Regions from separate parts of the Yersinia aldovae 670-83 genome, predicted to be linked through region 1. Evidence: predicted binding sites of a transcription regulator. Region 1 holds the regulator's gene; the other holds the start of a gene.

Region 1 (4,820 bases):
TAGTGTTGGATTTTTATCGGCATTTTCCCGATGTTGAGTTGCGGGTGCGTTATGAAGTATTTAATGGTGTTTGGGATGCGCTGGTGGATGGCCGGGCAGATATGGCCATTGGCGCGACCCGTGCCATTCCTGTTGGCGGGCGTTTTGTGTTTCGCGATATGGGGTTTCTTAGCTGGCACTGTGTCGTCAGTGTGGATCATCCCTTAGCCAGTCTAACCGGGCCACTTAGTGATGACCAATTGCGGCCTTATCCCTCGCTGTGTTTGGAAGATACGGCCCGCAATTTGCCCAAGCGAGATACCTGGACACTGGATAACCAACAGCGGCTGGTGGCTCCGGATTGGTCTACGGGCATCGATTGCCTGTGTGCAGGATTATGTATCGGTATGGTGCCCGCGCATATGGTGTCACCGCTGATTGAGCAGGGGCGGCTGGCGGCGCTAAGTCTAACCGAACCGCTACCGGACAGCCCGTGTTGCCTGACTTGGGAGCAAAATAATCACTCACCGGCACTCGCCTGGTTACTTGATTACTTAGGTGACAGCGTCACGTTAAACGCGGAATGGTTGAAAGACGATAACGAATAATGCCCAGTGCGGGCTGCCGATAGCGCTGATAACTACCGGCAGAAGGCCAGATTAACGGCGGTAATCGCGAAATGGGCCGTCAGTTACGGAGTTGCGCTCAACCAGTTTAGGGTGTACTTCAATGGTTTGAAGGTCTTCCCGTTTACTGACAATACGGTCAAGCAGCATAGTAAAGGCCATTTCACCTAAACGTTCTTTTGGCTGATGGATAGTGGTCAGCGCAGGCGAGAAGTAGCGCGCGTTACGCACGTTGTCATAGCCAATCACTGATACATCTTGTGGTACCCGCAGGCCCATCTCATTGGCGGCGCAGATAGCCCCCATCGCCATAATGTCGCCACCACAAAACACGGCGGTCGGGCGATGTTTTTGTGACATGATTTGTTGCATGGCTTTATAACCCGATTCAGGTTCAAAATCACCCTGAACTACCCATTCCTCACGTAACGGGATGCTGGCCTCTTCCAATGCTTTCATAAAGCCCTGATGACGGCCACCACCGGTATTACGGGATAACTGACCGGGAATAGCACCAATATCACGATGACCGCGTTCAATCAGATAGCGGCCTGCCAAATAGCCGCCTTCAAAGGCATTATCGATGATAGCGTCGGTAAAATCGCCACGCGTTGTCCCCCAATCCATGACGACCATCGGGATGTTGCGATAATCTTCCAGCATTCCTAACAGTTGTTCTGGATATTCGGAACACATCACCAATAATCCATCGACCCGTTTTTGGGCCAGCATCGCTAAATAGGCTTTTTGCTTGTCCAGATTATTATGAGAATTACATAAAATCAGGGTATAGCCTTTGCTATAACAGCTATTTTCGACCGCCTCAATCACTTCGGCAAAATAGGGTGCTTCGCTGGACGTGGCCAGCAAGCCAATGGATTTGGTGTGATTCACTTTCAAACTGCGGGCCACAGCACTGGGCGAATAATGCAGTTCTTTAATGGCAGCCCAAACAGCCACCTTGGTATTTTCGGCGACGAAACGCGTTTTGTTGATAACGTGGGAAACGGTGGTGGTGGACACACCGGCGTGTTTGGCCACATCTTTAATCGTTGCCATACAAAAAATGACTCCTAAGCTCACCGGTTACAGCCGGTAAGTATTATGTTAATCGTTTGCCTGCGTTACCCGAAAATCGCTTAGACAGTAACAAGATAGTGGCCTGAATGAGCGCGTCAGCGGGTTGTCTGAGAGTCTTTATTGGTCGTTATTCGTCGGTACGCAGTTATGAACTGCGAATTTTGGCTGATCTGGAGGAAAAGTGAAAGAGGTATTCAATCTTATAAAGTGTGTAATGAGCACAAGATTTTTTTCTCTAACTGTGGGAAAATAATTTTACACACTAACTATGTGCCTTTTCCTACTAAATTAACCGGCTGAGGAGTTTTTATGGATGCCAATCTGAAAATGTCGCTGATTACGACTGTGGGTGCGCTGGCGATGATTATTGCATTTAGTTTCGTGGCAGTAATGAATTAATTAAGCCGCTTGCCGGTATATGCGTGAAGTAGGGCGGTTAACCCGCCCTTAATCATTGCTCGCTGCCGGTTTACTCTGCGCGCTATCAGGCTAAATTTTTCTCAACAAAAGACCAGTTGACCAAGGCCCAGAAGTTCTCCAGGTATTTTGGCCGCGCATTGCGGTAATCAATATAATAAGCATGTTCCCACACATCGACCGTCAATACGGGTTTATCTGCCGTGGTCAAGGGGGTAGCCGCATTAGACGTGCTGACAATCGCCAGTGTGCCATCTGCTTTTTTCACTAACCATGTCCAGCCCGCGCCGAAATTTTTCACTGCCGCATCGGTAAACTGTGCTTTAAATTCAGCAAACGACCCAAAGGTGTTATTGATAGCCTCGGCAACCTTGCCGCTGGGTTCACCGCCACCATTGGGTGACAGGCAATGCCAGTAAAAGGTGTGGTTCCAAACCTGAGCCGCATTATTGAATACGCCGCCGCTGGAGGTTTTGACAATCTCTTCCAGTGATTTGCCAGCAAATTCAGTGCCTTTAATCAGATTGTTGAGGTTAACCACATAGGTGTTGTGATGTTTGCCGTAATGGTATTCCAGCGTTTCAGCCGAAATGTGGGGTTCCAGTGCATTTTGTGCATAAGGTAATACCGGTAATTCAAAAGACATCGTGCTCTCCTTTCGGGGTTGCTCAGGGTGTTTTGCTCCTCAAATCCGACCGATTATCAATGATGACGGTACGGTGAAGAGCGGTTAAAAACGTAATTGTTGTATTTTTGTTGTGGATATTAATCTTAACAACTTTCAACAGGAATAACAGATATAACCATACAATTTAGCTGGTTATTAAGCAAAGGTCGCGTGACGTCAGGGAAAGTAAAAATAAGGGGATATAGCCCGCACTTCGTGAGGTCACTGGGTGCGGGGTTGAGCATCATCGAATGGTTTTAGGTGTCACTACACGCCGTGCGCCAACATAATGGTCTTGCCAATAATCATTATCTAGCATACTGATACGAATCTCTTCACCGGTACGGGGTGATTGAATAAATTTGCCATTACCTAAATAAACACCAACATGATCGGCCACGCCACGATTGGCGATATTGAAGAACACCAGATCACCACTTTCCAGTTCTGCCCGCTTCACCGGGGCGGCATCACGTAAGTGATACATTTCATTGGCTGTACGTGGCATTTTAATTCTGATCACATCTTTGTAGGCGTAATAAATAAGCCCGCTGCAATCAAAACCAGTATTAGGCGAAGACCCACCCCAACGATAAGGTTTGCCAACTTGTTTCATCAGTTTGCTCATTGCCGTCTGTTTGGCGTGCTGGTAGCGCTTTTTATGTGCTGGACTGAGCTTTATCTTACTGTTTGCCACTAATTCGGTATCGGCTTTACTTTGGGCTTTATTTCGGTGACGACCATAAGCCACTTTTTCTGTTTTTTTAGCTGCCGCTTTTTTATTGGCTACGGTTTTAATATTCGTTGTTTTACTGTTGTTTGGTTTTTTGCTGCTAGGTTTACTGGCTTCCTGCGCTTTCTTTTTAATGGTTTTACTGGCGGTGGCTGCCGTTTTCTTTTTATCGCTATTGGCCGTTATTTTATTTGCCACATTTTTACTGCTGGTTTTATTGTTGTCGATTTTGACTTTTTTGGTATTTTTATCAGCTTTACGTTTTTTACGATCATCAGGGCTGGCCTGGCTGACTTGACCTTTCTTTTGTTCAGCAGAGGCGTGCGACTGCGGCGACGCATGTGCGAGGTTTAGAAATAGCTGGGTAAACAGCAGCACAAACAGCGTAAGTATTAAACGCATAATAACGCTACCAACCTTGGCCCTGAGATGAATATGAAGAGTCACAGTATTGCCGAAACTCACGATATAAAAAAGCAGAGAGCTATAGGATTCTAATCGATATTGTGAGGAAACGTTAATGGCTGCGTAATTGCAGCTTTTTCACTCAGGTAATGACCTTAAATCGAGCATTCGTCAACACCTTCGCTGCGGTATATTTACGTTATCCCATTCAGAAGATAATAGTGAAGTGATGGGATCAAAAATGTTATTCTAAATACACATATTTGTAGCTGACAATATCGCCATTTGTCCGATGAGTAAAGCCCCTGCAAAAGATGGCGTTTTATTCCTGCGGTGACAGTCGCTACAATAGACCGGATGCGATAATAAAATGCTATTGCTTTAAGCAATACACGTTGTAGCCATCTATGGCTGAGGAAGCAAAAAAATGACGACGATTGATAAAATTCAACGCCAGATAACAGAAAACCCAATCCTGCTTTATATGAAAGGATCACCTAAGCTGCCGAACTGTGGTTTCTCAGCTCAGGCTGTACAGGCGCTGTCTGCGTGTGGTGAGCGTTTTGCTTATGTGGATATTTTGCAAAACCCGGATATCCGGGCTGAATTGCCAAAATATGCCAACTGGCCAACGTTCCCGCAACTGTGGGTGGATGGTGAATTGGTTGGCGGATGCGATATCCTGATGGAAATGTATCAGCGTGGCGAATTGCAAAAACTGCTGAAAGAGACCGCCGATAAATACCGTTCAGAAGAAGAAAAACCTGCCGCAGAGTAATGTATTGGCAGGTTTAGGTAACAAATAAAAAGGTGGCCTCCAGGCCACCTTTTTTAATGGTGAACGTGTTGCGTTAGCTTGCGTTACTCTGATTCCCCTGCGGGCACTGGCCAACCACCGAGTTTTTTCCAGCGA
Region 2 (4,820 bases), 880 kb from region 1:
TTTGGTGATGGTAACATCATGAACATGGCTTTCTTGAATGCCAGCACCACTAATCCGAACAAACTCAGCTTTAGTGCGCAATTCATTGATGGTGCCGCAACCGGTTAGCCCCATGCATGAACGCAAGCCACCCATTTGCTGATGCACAATCTCTTTCAACAAGCCTTTATATGCCACGCGCCCTTCAATACCTTCCGGTACCAGTTTATCGGCAGCATTATCGGTCTGGAAGTAGCGGTCTGAAGAACCTTTGGACATCGCGCCCAGTGACCCCATTCCACGATAAGATTTGAAAGAGCGGCCTTGATACAGTTCGATTTCACCCGGAGACTCTTCAGTACCGGCCAGCATGGAACCGACCATCACACAGCTTGCGCCCGCCGCAATGGCTTTGGCGATATCACCAGAGAAACGAATACCACCATCGGCAATCACCGGGATACCGGTGCCTTCCAGCGCTTCGACCGCATCAGCGATCGCCGTAATCTGTGGTACACCCACGCCAGTCACAATACGAGTGGTACAGATTGAACCTGGGCCGATACCCACTTTAACCGCACTCACACCAGCATCAGCTAAGGCTTTGGCACCCGCACCGGTCGCGACATTGCCGCCAACGATTTGTAGATCAGGATATTTGCTGCGGGTTTCGCGAATACGTTGCAGCACACCTTCTGAGTGACCATGAGAGGAGTCGATCAGTAAAACATCAACGCCAGCGGCAACCAGCGCATCGATACGCTCTTCATTGCCCGCACCGGCACCCACAGCAGCACCAACACGTAAACGGCCATGTTCGTCTTTACAGGCGTTAGGCTTGCGCTCTGCTTTCTGGAAGTCTTTTACTGTAATCATGCCGCGCAGATGGAAGCTATCATCAACAACCAGCACTTTCTCGACACGTTTTTCATGCATTTTTTGCAGTACAACTTCGCGGGCTTCGCCTTCTTTGACCGTCACCAAACGCTCTTTCGGTGTCATCACCGCAGTCACGGGTTGGTCCAAATCAGTGACAAAGCGAACGTCACGACCAGTAATGATGCCAACCAGTTCGTAATCTTCGGTCACGACCGGATAACCGGCGAAACCGTTACGAACGGTCAGTTCTTTAACCTGACGGAGGGTGGTAGTCGGTGTCACAGTCTGCGGCTCGGTCACAACGCCACTTTCGTGTTTTTTCACGCGGCTGACTTCTTCAGCCTGACGCTCAATGGACATATTTTTATGGATGAAACCCAAACCGCCCTCTTGCGCCAGCGCGATGGCCAGACGAGCTTCGGTAACGGTATCCATAGCGGCGGACAGCATAGGAATATTCAGGCGGATAGTTGCAGTCAATTGAGTACCCAGTTCGGCCGTATTAGGCAAAACTGTGGAGTGGGCTGGAACCAGAAGAACGTCGTCAAATGTTAGAGCTTCTTTCTTGATACGTAGCATGGGCAATATCTCACCAAGGTGAATGTGAAAAGATAAAATATTGCCGTGGCATTCTACAGAGCGTAATCGGTTGCCTCCAGTACTTTCTCATAATTTTTCTTGCCAACCGGTTTGAGGCAGGTAATATCGATCAATTAAGTGCTTGTTTTAAAATTTGATCCAGGTCACATGTCACAATCTTCCGCGTCAACAATATTTACCGTCAGCCGCCTGAATCAGACGGTGCGGCAACTGCTGGAAATGGAAATGGGCCAGATTTGGCTCACGGCCGAGATATCCAATTTCTCCCAGCCGTCGTCTGGTCACTGGTATTTCACCCTGAAAGATGACCGAGCGCAGGTGCGTTGTGCAATGTTTCGCAACACCAATCGCCGCACCACATTCCGCCCGCAAAATGGCCAGCAAGTATTGGTCAGAGCATCGATAACCTTGTATGAACCGCGCGGTGATTATCAGCTAATTGCTGAAAGTATGCAGCCTGCCGGTGATGGACTGCTACAACAGCAATTTGATCAACTTAAGCAGCAACTGGCAACAGAGGGCCTGTTTGATCAGCGCCATAAACAACTGCTACCTAGCCCCGCCCGGCAAGTTGGGGTCATCACTTCGGCCAGCGGTGCGGCACTGCATGATGTTTTGCAGGTTTTACAGCGCCGCGATCCATCACTTCCCGTTATTATTTATCCAACAGCGGTGCAAGGTGCTGATGCGCCGATGCAGATAATCCGAGCTATTCAATTGGCCAACCAACGTGCTGAATGCGATGTCTTGATAGTCGGGCGTGGCGGGGGTTCACTGGAAGATTTGTGGAGTTTTAACGACGAGCGGGTTGCCCGCGCTATTTTTAACAGCCGGATTCCCATTGTCAGTGCTGTCGGCCATGAAACCGATGTCACTATCGCCGATTTTGTCGCCGATTTACGTGCTCCCACCCCCTCTGCCGCCGCCGAGTTAGTCAGCCGCAATCAGATTGAATTGGTCAGGCAAATTCAGGGGCAGCAGCAGCGGATGGAAATGGCGATGGATTACTATCTGGCACAACGCAGCCAGCAGTTCACCCGTCTGGAACACCGTTTACAGCAGCAACACCCGCATTTGCGGCTGGCACGTCAGCAGACGTTATTACTGAAATTGCAGCGCCGTCTGGAAGACAGCGCGCAGAACCAAATCCGCCAGTTAAACCGGCGCACTGAGCGGCTCCAACAGCGCCTTGCACAAGTACAACCGCAGGGGCAGATTCACCGTTATAGCCAACAGGTGCAGCAGCAGGAATACCGTTTGCGCCAAGCTTTCGAGCGCCAGCTTAATGGCTATCGCCAACGCTTTGGTATCGCCTGTTCACAACTGGAAGCCGTCAGCCCATTGGCAACGCTGGCGCGTGGCTATAGTGTTACGCAGACTCCAGCAGGAGTGGTGCTGAAAACCACCAAACAAGTGCAGACAGGTGACAAACTGACCACCAGATTGCAAGACGGATGGGTGGAAAGTGAAATTACACAAATCAATGCGGCCAAAAAATCACGTCAACGCAAAGCGGCAAAACAGTAATGCCGCCCGCACTATGATCAACGGCTCAAACCGTAGGCAGGTAACTGAAGCGAACGCGGCTTTTCGAAATTAATCCGTGGCCGTTCTGGCAGAAATAATCAATTGCGCCGCACGCCTTTAATACCTGCAACGGCCTGGCGCAATCAGGGCAGTTCGCCTGTGGTAGATAGTTGCCATGACAGCCAGAGCAATGAAAGTGACCGCTTACTTCTGTCATCACTTTTTGGCAAACCGGGCATAATGCATCCATATCTCACTCCTTAAAGAACTACATCACCCCAAGCGAACGTAACCCGTATATTCCCAGCGCAGTGGTAAAAAATGAACCCACAGTGGTGATGGCAATGATATTGGCCGCCAATGTCGCATTACCGCCCATCGCTCTGGTCATAACATAACTACCTGCCGCCGTTGGTGTGGCGGAAAACAGAAATATAATTCCTAATGTTGCGCCACGAAAGCCCATCAACACGCCTCCTGCGGTCATCAATATTGGTACTACGAATAATTTTGCTGCCGAAGATAACGCCGCCACATTGGAAGATCGGAACATCGCGTGCCAGTCAAGGCTGGCACCAGTACACAACAGCGCCAGCGGCAATGCCAATGCGGAAATATAGCTGCCAGTATGCACGATGACCGCTGGGAGCGGTAATGCTATCTGTGCATAAAATAAGCCGCACAGTAACCCGATAATCAACGGGTTGGTCACAATGCTACGCAGCAATGCCAACTTGCTTATTTTGCCCCCCAGCCCTGCGTGTAAGCTGCGGGTCAAGGTGATAACTGACAGCATATTAAATAAAATCACCGTGACCGTCAGATACATCGAGCCGAGAGCCACCCCTTCGGCACCGTATGCGGTCATGGCAAATGCCAGCCCCATGATAGCAGTATTGGCTCTAAAACCGCCCTGCACGAATACACCGCGCTCTTTCGGGTCTTTTACCAACCACTTGGCAGCAATCTCAAGCAAGAGGAATGTCAGCAACGTGCCAACAGCACCATAGATAGCCAGCGGCAGGTTATCCAGCAGGCTAACATGGTTGGTGGCAACACTGAAAAATAGCAAACAAGGGAGTGCCAGGTTGAAAACCAGACGGGTGGCACCATCGCAGAAACGGTCATCCATCAAGCCAAAACGACGCAATAATACGCCGAGCAACATCATCAACAAATTAGGCACCGTGACACTAAATGCGAAATTCCAGGTTTCCCAAGACATGGCTGACCGTCAACTCCTTCTGCTTTTGGCAATTGGCTCCGTAGCGCAAATCCCTAACGTCATGCGCTAGAAATGAAAAAAGCGCGGGATGCCCGCGCTCTGCTGCTATTACTTACCTTTTTTCAGGTGCGACATCAACCGTTTACGTTTACGCATCTGGTTCGGCGTTAAAGGATTACGCTTACCCGCAAACGGGTTCTCGCCCTCTTTAAACTGAATGCGAATAGGTGTACCCATTACCTTCAGTGAACGACGGAAATAATTCATCAGATAACGTTTATACGAATCGGATAAATCAGTCACCTGATTACCGTGGATAACAACAATTGGTGGGTTATAACCACCGGCATGAGCATATTTCAGCTTCACACGACGGCCACGTACTAAAGGAGGCTGATGATCTTCTTCCGCCATTTGCATAATACGAGTCAGCATCGAGGTGCCCACTCGTTTGGTGGAGCAATCATAAGCTTCCTGAATGGATTCAAACAGGTTACCGACACCGCTGCCATGCAAGGCTGAAATGAAGTGGATACGGGCAAAATCAACAAAGCCAAGACGCAGGTCCAGCATATCTTTAACCTGCGCACGGGCCTCCTCTGTCATGCCA

The links. The regulator PurR, encoded in region 1, represses purine synthesis genes. The targets are predictions, from matches to a motif close to CANGCAAACGTTTGCNTG.
Positions count from the first base shown of each region.
Region 2: the regulator PurR is predicted to act here: its motif matches at 1,497-1,514, upstream of guaB (IMP dehydrogenase).

Region 1 covers NZ_CP009781.1:300,962-305,781, forward strand. The annotation lists gene punR (DNA-binding transcriptional activator PunR) at 1-587, shown strand, start outside; gene purR (HTH-type transcriptional repressor PurR) at 639-1,664, opposite strand; gene cydH (cytochrome bd-I oxidase subunit CydH) at 1,995-2,084, shown strand; gene sodB (superoxide dismutase [Fe]) at 2,170-2,748, opposite strand; gene AT01_RS01450 (C40 family peptidase) at 3,014-3,904, opposite strand; gene AT01_RS01455 (Grx4 family monothiol glutaredoxin) at 4,335-4,685, shown strand; gene rnt (ribonuclease T) at 4,769-4,820, opposite strand, start outside.
Region 2 covers NZ_CP009781.1:3,893,841-3,898,660, reverse strand. The annotation lists gene guaB (IMP dehydrogenase) at 1-1,437, opposite strand, end outside; gene xseA (exodeoxyribonuclease VII large subunit) at 1,606-2,985, shown strand; gene AT01_RS17495 (zinc ribbon domain-containing protein) at 3,011-3,235, opposite strand; gene AT01_RS17490 (AEC family transporter) at 3,254-4,210, opposite strand; gene der (ribosome biogenesis GTPase Der) at 4,319-4,820, opposite strand, start outside.